DNA from 3 places in the Streptomyces sp. NPDC088766 genome. Region 2 is predicted to be linked to each of the others. Evidence: riboswitches for the same ligand, from Rfam matches in the RefSeq annotation. Region 2 holds a riboswitch; each other region holds the start of a gene.
What was found. Region 2 has a riboswitch for cobalamin ahead of ACIP5W_RS02605 (ribonucleoside-diphosphate reductase subunit alpha). Riboswitches for the same ligand answer to the same signal wherever they lie in the genome.
Positions count from the first base shown of each region.

Region 1: linked by a shared signal. The riboswitch ahead of ACIP5W_RS21380 (energy-coupling factor ABC transporter permease) and the one ahead of ACIP5W_RS02605 (ribonucleoside-diphosphate reductase subunit alpha) in region 2 are both predicted to bind cobalamin.
Region 3: linked by a shared signal. The riboswitch ahead of metE (5-methyltetrahydropteroyltriglutamate--homocysteine S-methyltransferase) and the one ahead of ACIP5W_RS02605 (ribonucleoside-diphosphate reductase subunit alpha) in region 2 are both predicted to bind cobalamin.

Region 1 covers NZ_JBIVKQ010000015.1:33,257-37,623, forward strand. The annotation lists gene ACIP5W_RS21370 (MarR family winged helix-turn-helix transcriptional regulator) at 1-121, opposite strand, end outside; gene ACIP5W_RS21375 (PP2C family protein-serine/threonine phosphatase) at 481-1,665, shown strand; cobalamin riboswitch at 1,912-2,097, shown strand; gene ACIP5W_RS21380 (energy-coupling factor ABC transporter permease) at 2,127-2,828, shown strand; gene ACIP5W_RS21385 (energy-coupling factor ABC transporter substrate-binding protein) at 2,825-3,238, shown strand; gene cbiQ (cobalt ECF transporter T component CbiQ) at 3,245-3,994, shown strand; gene ACIP5W_RS21395 (energy-coupling factor ABC transporter ATP-binding protein) at 3,991-4,367, shown strand, end outside.
Region 2 covers NZ_JBIVKQ010000001.1:585,325-589,691, reverse strand. The annotation lists gene ACIP5W_RS02620 (GntR family transcriptional regulator) at 1-104, shown strand, start outside; gene ACIP5W_RS02615 (DUF3311 domain-containing protein) at 228-494, shown strand; gene mctP (monocarboxylate uptake permease MctP) at 491-2,131, shown strand; cobalamin riboswitch at 2,314-2,457, shown strand; gene ACIP5W_RS02605 (ribonucleoside-diphosphate reductase subunit alpha) at 2,582-4,367, shown strand, end outside.
Region 3 covers NZ_JBIVKQ010000022.1:100,209-104,575, forward strand. The annotation lists gene ACIP5W_RS26865 (hypothetical protein) at 1-225, opposite strand, end outside; partial or broken gene ACIP5W_RS26870 (HoxN/HupN/NixA family nickel/cobalt transporter) at 456-1,274, opposite strand; cobalamin riboswitch at 1,622-1,813, shown strand; gene metE (5-methyltetrahydropteroyltriglutamate--homocysteine S-methyltransferase) at 1,985-4,303, shown strand.

The sequences.
Region 1 (4,367 bases), on a different contig from region 2:
AAGCGGAGGCGGGCGCCGTCGAGGCCCGTCCCCACAGCACTTCCAGCAGCTCCGCGGCCGTCGCGGTCACCCGTGCGACCTCGTCGGGGTCCGGGCGATGGCGGAAGGCAGTCACGGTCACACTCTCGCAGGCACTGGGACGGCCGCCAGCGTACTAGGGCGTGTTTCGAAAGTGGCGTCGTCTGCCCGAAGGGCAGGCCCGGCGGCGTCTGGTGCGTGCGATCGCAAGGCGGAGGGTCGCCCCGACACTGGTTGTATCGGGGCGATCCCGACAACGCGGCTGGGGGTGCCCCCTCCGGGGGAGTGCGTGCCGGACGCCGCCGCGCTGGGGGCACCCCCTCTGGGGGAGGGACTTTCGAAACACGCCCTGGCAGCTCCCCCGCCCCCGGCACCCCTCGAACCCGCCGCGCCGCCCGGGCGCGCGGGACACCCGTGGCCGGCGACCCGGCCCCCGAGCGAAGGATCGGTGTTACTCCCGTCGTGGTATCCCCTGTCACGAACAGATTCGTCACCGCCGAGCGTGCCCTGCGGACGGCGGCACCTCATGAACTGGTCGAGGCCGTCCGCCGCGCGCTGGTCGAGCAGTACGCGGCCCTCTGCGTCGAGCTGCTCATGGCCGACTACGGCCTGACGTCGCTGCAGCCGGTGGCCGGACCTCAGGACCGGGAGCCCCTGTCGGTGTACGACAGCGCCGCGGGCCGGGCGTTCGGTGCGCAGGAGCCGTACGTCGAACCGGCCGGGAGCGGGCGGGTGCGGGCCCACCTGCCGGTCTCGGTGCGCGGTGACCGGCTCGGGGTGCTGTCGGTCACACTGCCCGAGGACGGCGGGGCGCCGGGCGAGCTGGGCGAGCTGGCGGAGGTCGCGCAGGTGCTCGGGCACGAGGTGGTCGTGGCCGAGCGGGCCACCGACCTGTACCTGCGGGCCCGGCGCAGGGAACGGCTCACCCTGGCCGCGGAGATGCAGTGGCAGCTCCTCCCGGCCCGCTCCGGCACCGGTCCCGGATACGCGCTCGGCGCCCAGCTGGAGCCCGCCTACGCCGTCCGCGGCGACAACTTCGACTGGTCCGCGACGGACGACCGCCTCACCCTGTACGTCAACAACGGCGCGGGCGACGGCACCGGCGACGGCACGGAGGCGTCGCTGCTGACGAGCCTGGCGGTCAACGCGCTGCGCAACGCGCGACGGGCCGGCCTCCCGATCGCCGATCAGGCGGCGCTGGCCGACCAGGCGGTGCACGCCCACTACCGGGGCCGCCGCCACCTGTCGGTGCTGATGCTGGAGGTCGAGGTCACCACGGGGCGGGCCCAGGTGGTGGACGCCGGCTCACCGCGGCTGCTGCGGCTGCGGGCGAGCACCGTCGAACCCGTCGACCTGGAAGCCCAGTTGCCGCTGGGCATGTTCGAGGAGACCGACTACGTGGCGCAGCCGTTCCAGGTGGAGCCCGGCGACCGGCTGGTGTTCGTCAGTGACGGCGTCCACGCGCTCGCCTCGCCCGGCGGAGTGACGTACGGGGACGCCGCCCTGGCCCGCGCGATCACCGCCACCAGGCTGCTGCCGGCGGCCGAGGTACCGCGTGCCGTGCTGCGCGAACTGGCGGGGCACCGCGGCGGGTCCGCGGCGGAGGACGACGCGCTCGTGGTGTGCCTGGACTGGCACGGCCGCTGAACTTCCGGATTCCCGGACCGGCACGGCTGCCGAGCGGCCGGTGTGCCGGAACCGACCCGGCCGACGACCGGCGGGTGCATCCCGACCGACCCTGCACCGACCAGCCCGGCCCAGACCGGCCGGTGCGCCCCGAACGGTACCGCCACCGACCGGTGTGGTCGGCGTGGCCGGTGTGCGCCGGGCCGGCATCCCGCGTCCGCCGTCCGTGCGCCCCCGTTCCCGCTTGTCACCGCCCCTGTCCTCGCACTACTGTCACCACGCCTTGGTGAACGGGAAATCCGGTGTGATGCCGGTGCGGCCCTCGCCACTGTGATCGGGAAGTCCGGCTCCGGCCCTCGCGGGCAGCCACTGGGTCCTCACGGACCCGGGAAGGCGGAGCACGGGCGGTGGTACCCGTCAGCCAGGAGACCGGCCAAGGCGCGTCAACCATCCACGAGGTGCTGGAGAGGGTCTGCTGAGCCATGCACATAGCCGAGGGTTTTCTGCCTCCGGTGCACGCGGTCGCCTGGAGCGTCGCGTCGGCGCCGTTCGTCGTCCACGGAGCCCGGTCACTCACCCGTGAAGTCAGGGAGCATCCCGAGAGCACACTGCTGCTCGGTGCCTCCGGCGCCTTCACGTTCGTCCTGTCCGCGCTCAAGCTCCCTTCGGTGACCGGGAGTTGCTCGCACCCCACCGGCACCGGCCTGGGCGCCGTCCTGTTCCGGCCGCCGATCATGGCCGTGCTGGGCACGATCACCCTGCTCTTCCAGGCCCTGCTGCTCGCGCACGGTGGCCTGACCACGCTCGGCGCCAACGTGTTCTCGATGGCGATCGTCGGACCGTGGGCCGGATACGGCGTGTACCGCCTGCTGCGGCACTACGGTGTGCCGCTGATGGTCACGGTGTTCGCCGGTGCCTTCGTCGCCGACCTGTCCACCTACTGCGTGACCAGCGTGCAGCTGGCGCTGGCGTTCCCCGACCCGAGCAGCGGGTTCCTGGGCGCGCTCGGCAAGTTCGGGTCCATCTTCGCCGTCACGCAGATCCCGCTGGCCGTGAGCGAGGGGCTCCTCACCGTCCTGGTGATGCGTCTCCTCGTGCAGTCCAGCAAGGGCGAACTGACCCGGCTGGGCGTGCTGGTGGCCGGGGGCCGGAAGCCGGACACGACCGGGGCGGTGGCCCGGTGAAGCGGAACACGAGGATCAACCTCCTGCTGCTGCTCGCCGTGCTCGCGCTCGCGGTGCTGCCGCTGGCCCTGGGTCTCGGCGACCACAAGGAGCAGCCGTTCACCGGCTCCGACAGCGAGGCGGAAACGGCGATCACCGAGCTGGAGCCGGACTACGAGCCGTGGTTCTCGCCCCTGTACGAGCCGCCGTCCGGGGAGATCGAGTCGGCGCTGTTCGCCGTCCAGGCGGCCCTGGGCGCGGGCGTCCTCGCCTACTACTTCGGGGTGCGCCGTGGCCGCCGCCAAGGCGAACTGCGGGCGCTGGCCCGACTGGAGGAGAAACAGGACGGGGCCGAGGCACGGGACGGGGCCGAGGCACGGGACGACGTGAGCGTGCCCGACGCCGGGAAGTCTCCGCGGGGACGGGTCTGATCGGACGTGCTGCCGATCGACGCGGCGGCGCACAGCAGTCGCTGGCGCCACCGCCATCCCGTGGACAAGGCCGTGCTGGGGCTCGGCCTCACCCTGCTCGCGATCTCCCTGCCGCCCTGGCCGGGCGCGGCCCTGGTGCTGGTGACGGCGCTCACCCTGCTGCTGGGTCCGGCGGGGGTGCCTCCCCGCCGGCTGTGGCGCGCCTACCGGGTCCCGCTGGGCTTCTGCGCGACGGGCGCGCTCACCCTCCTCTTCCAGGTGGGCGGGCCCGACGGGTTCGTGTCCCTGGCCGACGGTGGCCCGGTGCGGGCCGGGGAGCTGATGCTGCGCACCTCGGCCGCCTCGCTCGGCGTGCTGCTGTTCGCGTTCACCACGCCCATGTCGGACCTGCTGCCCCGCCTGGTGAGGGCAGGCGTGCCCGCACCGGTCGTCGACGTCGCCCTGGTGACGTACCGCATGAGCTTCCTGCTGCTGGACTCGATGCGCCGGATCCGGGAGGCGCAGGCGGCCCGGCTCGGGCACACCGGGCGGGCCGCCGAGTGGCGTTCGCTGGCCGGGCTCGGCGCCACCGCGTTCGTGCGGGCCTTCGACCGGGCGGCGCGGCTGCAGGCCGGGCTCGCCGGGCGCGGTTACGAGGGCACCCTGCGCGTCCTGGTGCCCGAGGCCCGCGTCTCCGCGCGCTTCACGGTGGCCGCGGCCGCCCTCCTGGCGGCTCTGGCCGCCCTCACCCTCGTCCTGGAAAGGCCCCTGTCATGAGCGAACTGGTCGCCCTGCGGGGTGTCTCCTTCGGGTACGAGGACGGCCCGACCGTGCTCGAGGACCTCGACTTCACGGTACGCGCGGGGCGGGCCCTCGCCCTGCTCGGCCGCAACGGCAGCGGGAAGACGACCCTGATGCGGCTGCTCAGCGGCGGACTGCGGCCGCGCACGGGTACGTTGGAGGTCGAGGGACGGCCGGTGGGGTACGACCGCAAGGGGCTGACCCGGCTGCGGACGACCGTGCAGCTGGTGGTGCAGGACCCCGACGACCAGCTGTTCGCCGCGTCCGTCGCCCAGGACGTGTCGTTCGGGCCGCTGAACCTGGGGCTGCCCGACGCCGAGGTGCGGGCCCGGGTGGACGAGGCGCTCGC
Region 2 (4,367 bases):
GCCACTCCGTGGACAAGGAGGGCCGGCCGGTGGAGTGGGTGCGGTCGGTGTACCGGGGGGACCGGTACAAGTTCGTCGCACGGCTCAAGCGGCCTGTGGACTAGCTCTGTTGAGGCACTTCGCGGAGCGGCGGGACCGATATCCGGACGAGGTCTTCCGCTTCCCTTTATCCGTCCCCTACATTTCGTGCGCGTCGCACGTGATCTGCTAGGGGACGGAGCCGCCCGATGTCAGAAGCCCCAGAAGTGACCACAGGGCCGGTGGTGACGCCGTTGCGCGTCGTCATCGGCCTGTGCCTGTTCGCGCCCTTCGTGGCGATGCTGTGGGTCGGTTCGTACGCGAAGACCGACCCCGCGTTCATCGGCATCCCCTTCTTCTACTGGTACCAGATGCTGTGGGTGCTGCTGTCCACCGCGCTCACCGTGACCGCCTACAAGCTGTGGCAGCTCGACCAGCGCGGCCGCAGGAACCGGGACGGGGGTGCGGCGAAGTGAAGGACGGCGTGAACGGCGTCGCACTCGCCGTCTTCATCTTCTTCTTCCTGGCCGTCACGGTCATGGGCTTCCTGGCCGCGCGCTGGCGCAGGGCGGCCGACGAGCACAGCCTCGACGAATGGGGCCTGGGCGGCCGGTCGTTCGGCACCTGGGTCACCTGGTTCCTGCTCGGCGGCGACCTGTACACGGCCTACACGTTCGTGGCGGTCCCGGCGGCGATCTACGCGGCCGGCGCGGCGGGCTTCTTCGCGGTGCCGTACACGATCCTCGTCTACCCGCTGATCTTCACGTTCCTGCCGCGTCTGTGGTCGGTGTCGCACCGGCACGGGTACGTGACGACCTCGGACTTCGTGCGCGGCCGGTTCGGCTCCAAGGGGCTGTCCCTGGCCGTGGCCGTCACCGGCATCCTGGCCACCATGCCCTACATCGCGCTCCAGCTCGTCGGCATCCAGGCCGTGCTGGACGTGATGGGCGTCGGCGGCGGCGAGAACACCAACTGGTTCGTCAAGGACCTGCCGCTGCTGATCGCCTTCGGCGTGCTCGCGGCGTACACCTACTCGTCGGGGCTGCGGGCGCCCGCGCTGATCGCGTTCGTGAAGGACACGCTGATCTACATCGTCATCGCGGTGGCGATCATCTACATCCCCATCAAGCTCGGCGGGTTCGACGACGTCTTCGCCAAGGCGGGCGACGCCTTCGCGCAGACCAACCCGGCGACGGGCAAGCCGCGCGGCGCGCTCGCCCCGGCCGAGGCGGGCCAGTGGACGTACGCCACGCTGGCGCTGGGCTCCGCGCTGGCACTGTTCATGTACCCGCACTCGATCACCGCGACGCTGTCCTCGCGCAGCCGTGAGGTGATCCGCCGCAACACCACGATCCTGCCGCTGTACTCCCTCATGCTCGGTCTGCTCGCCCTGCTGGGCTTCATGGCGATCGCCGCCGGAGTGAAGGTCACCAACGGCCAGTTGGCGATCCCGCAGCTCTTCGAGGACATGTTCCCGGCGTGGTTCGCGGGCGTGGCCTTCGCGGCGATCGGCATCGGCGCGCTGGTGCCGGCGGCCATCATGTCCATCGCGGCCGCGAACCTCTTCACCCGCAACATCTACAAGGACTTCATCAAGCCGGACGCCACTCCCAAGGAGGAGACCCGTGTCTCCAAGCTGGTCTCGCTGCTGGTGAAGGTGGGCGCGCTGGTCTTCGTCCTCACCATGGACAAGACGGTCGCCATCAACTTCCAGCTGCTGGGCGGCATCTGGATCCTGCAGACCTTCCCGGCCCTGGTGGGCGGCCTGTTCACCCGCTGGTTCCACCGCTGGGCCCTGCTGGCCGGCTGGGCCGTCGGCATGGTCTACGGCACGTTCGCGGCGTACGGCGTCGCCTCCCCGACGCAGGCGCACTTCGGCGGCTCGTCGAAGGAGATCCCCGGCATCGGCGAGATCGGCTACATCGGTCTGACGGCGTTCGTGCTGAACGTGGTGGTGACGGTGGTGCTGACCTTCGTCCTGAAGGCGCTCAAGGCCCCGGAGGGCGTCGACGAGACCTCCCCGTCGGACTACACGGCGGACGCCGGCGACCCGGGCGTCCAGGTGGAACTGCCGCCGGCGACGGCGGAAGCGGGGGCGAGAGCGGGGCACTAGCCGCGGGGCATCCCCGCCCACCACACCCGTCCACATCCCGCAGCGGGCCGCCGAGGGCCAGTCGTCCCGGTGGCCCGCTGCCGTACGCGCCCGTACCGCGGGGACTGGGCTCCGGCTCCTCGGACTTGACGCTGCGAAGCCGGTCCGACACAACATCTGGGGGTCGCACGGCAGCCCGGCACAAGATGTATGCTCATGCTCGCTGTCGCCGCAGGGGAATCCGGTGCGAATCCGGAACTGTCCCGCAACGGTGTACTTGCGTGCGCGCATACCCATATGCGCACGCATGGTCAGTCCGAGCACCTGCCGGCAGCGCACCCGGTCCGTCCGGCTCGGGTGCCCTGACGTCCGGGCCTCGCGGAATGGGCCGGTGGACGCGACGCGCCCCCGCGCTCGTGTGCTGCCCCCCCTGCCCTGCGCAAGGCCCCGCCGAGCGAGGGAGAGCCCCACGTGACCATCGCGCCAGCCGAACCGGCTTCAGCGGCCCCGGAGACCGACGGTCCCGGAACCGCACTGCTGCGGACCCTGACCGAGCTGACCGCCGACCTCCCCGACGCCGACCCCGGCCGGGTCGCAGCCGCCGCCCTGCGGGGCCGGTCCGCGCGGGCGGACGAGGCGGAACTGCGCGAGCTGGCCACGGAGGCGGCCGCCGGTCTGATCTCCGAGGACCCCGTCTACTCCCGGCTGGCCGCCCGGCTGCTGACGATCGGCATCCGCGCCGAGGCCGCCTCCCAGGGCGTCACCTCCTTCACCGCATCCGTCGCCGTCGGCCACCGCGAGGGGCTGATCGCCGACCGCACCGCCGAGTTCGTGCGACTGCACGCCGCCCGGCTCGACGCGCTGGTCGACACGGACGCCGACGACCGCTTCGGCTACTTCGGCCTGCGCACCCTGCACAGCCGCTACCTGCTGCGCCACCCGCTGACCCGCAAGGTGGTCGAGACGCCCCAGCACTTCCTGCTGCGGGTGGCGAGCGGCCTCGCCGAGGACGACACGGCGAGGTCCGTCGACGAGGTCGCCGCGCTCTACGGGCTGATGAGCCGCCTGGACTACCTCCCCTCCTCCCCCACCCTGTTCAACTCCGGCACCCGGCACCCGCAGATGTCGTCCTGCTACCTCCTCGACTCCCCCCTGGACGAGCTGGACTCCATCTACGACCGCTACCACCAGGTCGCCCGGCTCTCCAAGCACGCCGGCGGCATCGGGCTGTCGTACAGCCGCATCCGCTCGCGCGGGTCCCTCATCCGCGGCACCAACGGGCACTCCAACGGCATCGTGCCGTTCCTGAAGACCCTGGACGCCTCGGTAGCCGCCGTGAACCAGGGCGGCCGGCGCAAGGGCGCGGCCGCGGTCTACCTGGAGACCTGGCACTCCGACATCGAGGAGTTCCTGGAGCTGCGCGACAACACCGGTGAGGACGCGCGCCGTACGCACAACCTCAACCTGGCGCACTGGGTGCCGGACGAGTTCATGCGGCGGGTCGACGCCGACGGGCAGTGGTCGCTGTTCTCCCCTGCCGACGTGCCCGAGCTGGTCGACCTGTGGGGCGACGAGTTCGACGCGGCCTACCGCGCGGCCGAGGCCGCGGGCCTCGCGAGGAAGACCATCGCGGCCCGCGACCTGTACGGCCGCATGATGCGCACCCTCGCGCAGACCGGCAACGGCTGGATGACCTTCAAGGACGCGGCCAACCGCACCGCCAACCAGACCGCCGAACCGGGCCACGTGGTCCACTCCTCGAACCTGTGCACGGAGATCCTGGAGGTCACCGACGACGGCGAGACGGCCGTCTGCAACCTGGGTTCGGTGAACCTCGGCGCGTTCGTCGTCACGGACCCCGGGGCCACCGAGGTCATCGACTGGGAGCGGCTGGACGAGACCGTCCGCACCGCCGTCACCTTCCTCGACCGGGTCGTCGACATCAACTTCTACCCGACCGAGCAGGCGGGCCGCTCCAACGCCCGCTGGCGCCCGGTCGGGCTGGGCGCGATGGGCCTGCAGGACGTCTTCTTCAAGCTGCGGCTGCCCTTCGACTCGCCCGGGGCCAGGGCCCTGTCCACCCGGATCGCCGAGCGGATCATGCTCGCCGCGTACGAGGCCTCCGCCGACCTCGCCGAGCGCAACGGCCCGCTGCCCGCCTGGGAGAAGACCCGCACCGCCCGGGGCGTGCTGCACCCCGACCACTACGGCGTCGAGTTCACCTGGCCGGAGCGCTGGGCGGCCCTGCGCGAGCGCG
Region 3 (4,367 bases), on a different contig from region 2:
CAGTGCGCCCTGGGCGGTGAGAGTGCCGATGCCGATGGCCGCCAGCGACCGCTCCCGGCCGCCCAGCAGGTACCCGGCCCCGAAGACCGGCACGAACCCGGCGGCCTGCACCCACACGGCCGGTGCCGTACCGGTCGCCAGCGCGTGCCCCCCGGCGGCGAGCAGCACGCACAGCGCGGCGAACACCGCCGCGCGCAGGCTCCGTACCGCCGGGGACGCACTCATGCCCCGATGCTGCCATGCGGCCGACGGATCACTCCCCCCGCCTGGGCAGGAAAACCACCACGGCGTCCGGTCCGGCGCAGTCCGCCTTCCTCTCAGCAGTCGGACCCGGGCACCGTCCCGTTCCCGGCACTGGCACAGAGGCCAGGACGAGCAAGTACGCCGGGAACAGGGCCGTCCTCGCGCTTCACCGCCACGGCCGCACAGTCCGGCAGCGGATCGCGCGCCGGGTGTCAGCCGCCCTCGGCGAGACGGGCGGCCCACCTCTGCTCCACCTTGGCCAGCCGCCAGTACACCAGCGCCGCCGCCCACACGATCACGAACAGGCCGACGATGATGTAGCCGACGTTGTCCGGGTCCAGGCCGGCGATCCATTCGGTCACCGCGTCGCGCAGACCGAGCTTCTCGTGCAGTGCTCCGACCAGTTCGATGGTGCCGATCAGGAAGGCGACCGCGATGGACAGACCCGTGATGGCGAGGTTGTAGAACACCTTGCGCACCGGGTTGGAGAACGCCCACTGGTAGGCGAAGTTCATGAACGTCCCGTCGAGGGTGTCGAACAGGCTCATCCCCGCCGCGAACAGCAGCGGCAGGCACAGGATCGCGTACCACGGCAGCCCAGCGGCGGCGCCGCTGCCCGCCATCACCATCAGGATGACCTCGGTGGCGGTGTCGAAGCCGAGACCGAACAGGAAGCCCAGCGGGAACATCTGCCCGGGCCGGGTGATCGACCTGGTGAAACGGCCCAGGATGCGGTTCATGAACCCCCGCGAGTCCAGGTGCTGCTCGAGAGCGGCCTCGTCGTACGTGCCGGAGCGCATCGCCCGGAAGACCCGCAGGATGCCGGCGAGCGCTACGAGGTTGAGCGCCGCGATGAGGTAGAGGAAGGTCCCGGAAACGGTCGTGCCGACGACACCGAGCGTCTGGTGGGTACGGGAGTCGTCGTTCAGCAGCGTGCCGGCGAGCTGCGCGCCGCCCGCGACCAGGGCGGCCATGGCGACCACCACGCTGGAGTGGCCGAGCCCGAACCAGAACCCGACGCCCCTCGGCCGTATCGAATGCGACCACGTCTCATGGGCGTTCGGCTCCCAGCGCGACCCGACCCTCAGGCGGCATCCGCCGGAGCCGTCAGCGCCCGTGATGGTGACTGGCTCGGTTACTTGCCCTCAGCCTGAGACATCCGGACGGCCGAAGGGCTCTCTCAAGTCACGTCCTCGCGGGAGCCCTTCGTCCTACCCCCCTGCGAGTGAAGGCTGAGAAGACGATCACGTGCAGGACGAACGTGCCGACGCGGCAGGTTTCAGTCCCATGTCGGCCCAGGGGGCGAGCAGTTCCTGACACCAGGTGACCTCTGCGGGTCGCCCCTGCGCCCGGGCCGTGTATAGGCTGGCCGCGCAGCTGGTTCGCCCTGTCCGCCAGGCAGGCGCGTCGTAAGAGGGAACCCGGTGGGAATCCGGGACTGCCCCGCAGCGGTGAGCGGGAACGACCGCCGTCATACGCACTGGGCCTGGATGTGACGGGCTTGGGAAGCGACGGCCAGTAGGTGCCTCGTGGAAGAACGAGGCGTGCCCGTGAGTCCGAAGACCTGCCACTGCCCGCGCGCGGACCGCCGTGCGCGGAGATCCCGGTGACCTCGTGGGCGGGTCGGCGTACATATCAGGCGGGCACGCATGTCGTGGCTCGTCCGGTCTGTCATCGCTTCGCGCTCGCACTCCCCGGTCTTTGGGGTCGCTCTCGTCCAGAGCTCGCGAAGGAGAGTTTCGTGACAGCCAAGTCCGCAGCCGCGGCCGTACGGGCCACCGTCCACGGTTATCCCCGTCAGGGACCCGACCGGGAACTGAAGAAGGCGATCGAGGGCTACTGGAAGGGCCGGGTCACCGCCGACGCCCTCCGCGAGACGGCCGCCGGCATCCGCCGCGCCAACTGGGGGCAGCTCGCAGACGCAGGTCTCCACGAGGTCCCGACCGGTGACTTCTCGCACTACGACCACGTCCTCGACACCAGCGTCATGGTCGGCGCGATCCCCGCCCGGCATCGCGCAGCCGTCGATGCCGACGCCCTCGACGGGTACTTCGCCATGGCCCGCGGCACCCAGGACAGTGCGCCGCTGGAGATGACGAAGTGGTTCGACACCAACTACCACTACCTCGTGCCGGAGCTGGGTCCGGACACCGTGTTCGCGGCCGACTCGACGAAGCAGGTCAGTGAGCTGCGGGAAGCCCTGGCGCTGGGGCTCGCCGCGCGGCCCGTCCTGGTCGGCCCGGTCACCTATCTGCTGCTCGCCAAGCCCGCCCCCGACGCCCCCGACGGCTTCGACCCGCTCACCCTTCTCGACCGGCTGCTCCCTGTGTACAGCGAGGTGCTCGCCGACCTGCGGGCGGCGGGCGCCGAGTGGGTGCAGCTCGACGAGCCCGCCCTGGTCCAGGACCGCGCCCCGGCCGAGCTGAACGCCACCGCTCGCGCCTACCGCGATCTGGGCGGCCTCACCGACCGGCCACGGCTGCTGGTCGCCTCCTATTTCGACCGGCTCGGCGAGGCACTCCCCGTGCTGGCCAAGGCCCCCGTCGAGGGGCTCGCCCTCGATTTCACCGGACCGGCCGCCGCCAACCTGGACGCCCTGGCCGCCGTGGGCGGACTGCCCGGCAAGCGCCTGATCGCCGGGGTCGTCAGCGGCCGCAATATCTGGGTCAACGACCTCTCCGCGTCCCTCGCCACCCTCGGCACCCTGCTCGGGCTGGCCGACCGGGTCGACGTCGCCGCCTCCTGCTCCCTCCTCCACGTCCCGCTGGACACGTCGGCCGAGCGGGACATCGAGCCGCAGATCCTGCGCTGGCTGGCCTTCGCCAGGCAGAAGACCGCCGAGATCGCCACCCTCGCCAAGGGCCTCGCCCAGGGCACCGACACCATCGCCGCCGAACTGGCCGCCAACCGCGCCGACCTGGCCTCCCGGGCGGGTTCACCGATCACCCACGACCCTGCCGTCCGCGCACGCACGGCGGCCGTCACCGCGTTCGACGCCCGCCGCTCCTATCCCTACCGGCAACGCGCCGCCGCCCAACGCGCCCACCTGAAGCTGCCGTTGCTGCCCACGACGACCATCGGCTCCTTCCCGCAGACCGGAGAACTGCGCGCCGCCCGTGCCGACCTGCGCGCGGGCCGGATCGACCCGGCCGCATACGAGGAGCGCATCAGGGCCGAGATCCAGGAGGTGATCTCCTTCCAGGAGAAGACCGGCATCGACGTCCTGGTCCACGGCGAGGCCGAACGCAACGACATGGTCCAGTACTTCGCCGAACAGCTCACCGGCTACCTCGCCACCCGGCACGGCTGGGTGCAGTCGTACGGCACCCGCTACGTGCGTCCGCCGATCCTGGCCGGCGACATCTCCCGCCCCGGGCCGATGACCGTGCGCTGGACGTCGTACGCCCAGTCCCTCACCACCAAGCCGGTCAAGGGCATGCTCACCGGTCCGGTGACCATGCTCGCCTGGTCCTTCGTCCGCGACGACCAGCCCCTCGGCGAGACCGCCCGCCAGGTCGCCCTCGCCCTGCGCGACGAGGTCAACGACCTGGAGACGGCCGGGACTTCCGTCATCCAGGTCGACGAACCCGCACTGCGCGAGACACTGCCACTGCGGGCCGCCGACCATCCCGCCTACCTCGCCTGGGCGACGGAGGCGTTCCGGCTCAGCACCAGCGGAGTCCGTCCCGACACACAGATCCACACCCACATGTGCTACGCCGAGTTCGGCGACATCGTCCAGGCGATCGACGACCTCGACGCCGACGTCATCAGCCTGGAGGCGGCCCGCTCGCACATGCAGGTCGCCCGGGAACTGGCGGCGCACGGCTATCCGCGGGAGGCCGGGCCTGGTGTGTACGACATCCACTCCCCGCGCGTGCCGAGCACGGAGGAGGCCGCCGACCTGCTGCGCACCGGTCTCAAGGCCATCCCCGCCGAACGCCTGTGGGTCAACCCCGACTGCGGCCTGAAGACCCGCGGCTGGCCCGAGGTCCGGGCCTCCCTGGAACGCCTGGTCGCAGCCGCGAGGGAGGTACGCCGGGAGGTGTCCACGGACTGACAGAAGCGGCGGACTGTCCTCCCATCGATCCGGGTAGCCCTTATTGCAATTAATATGCAACAGC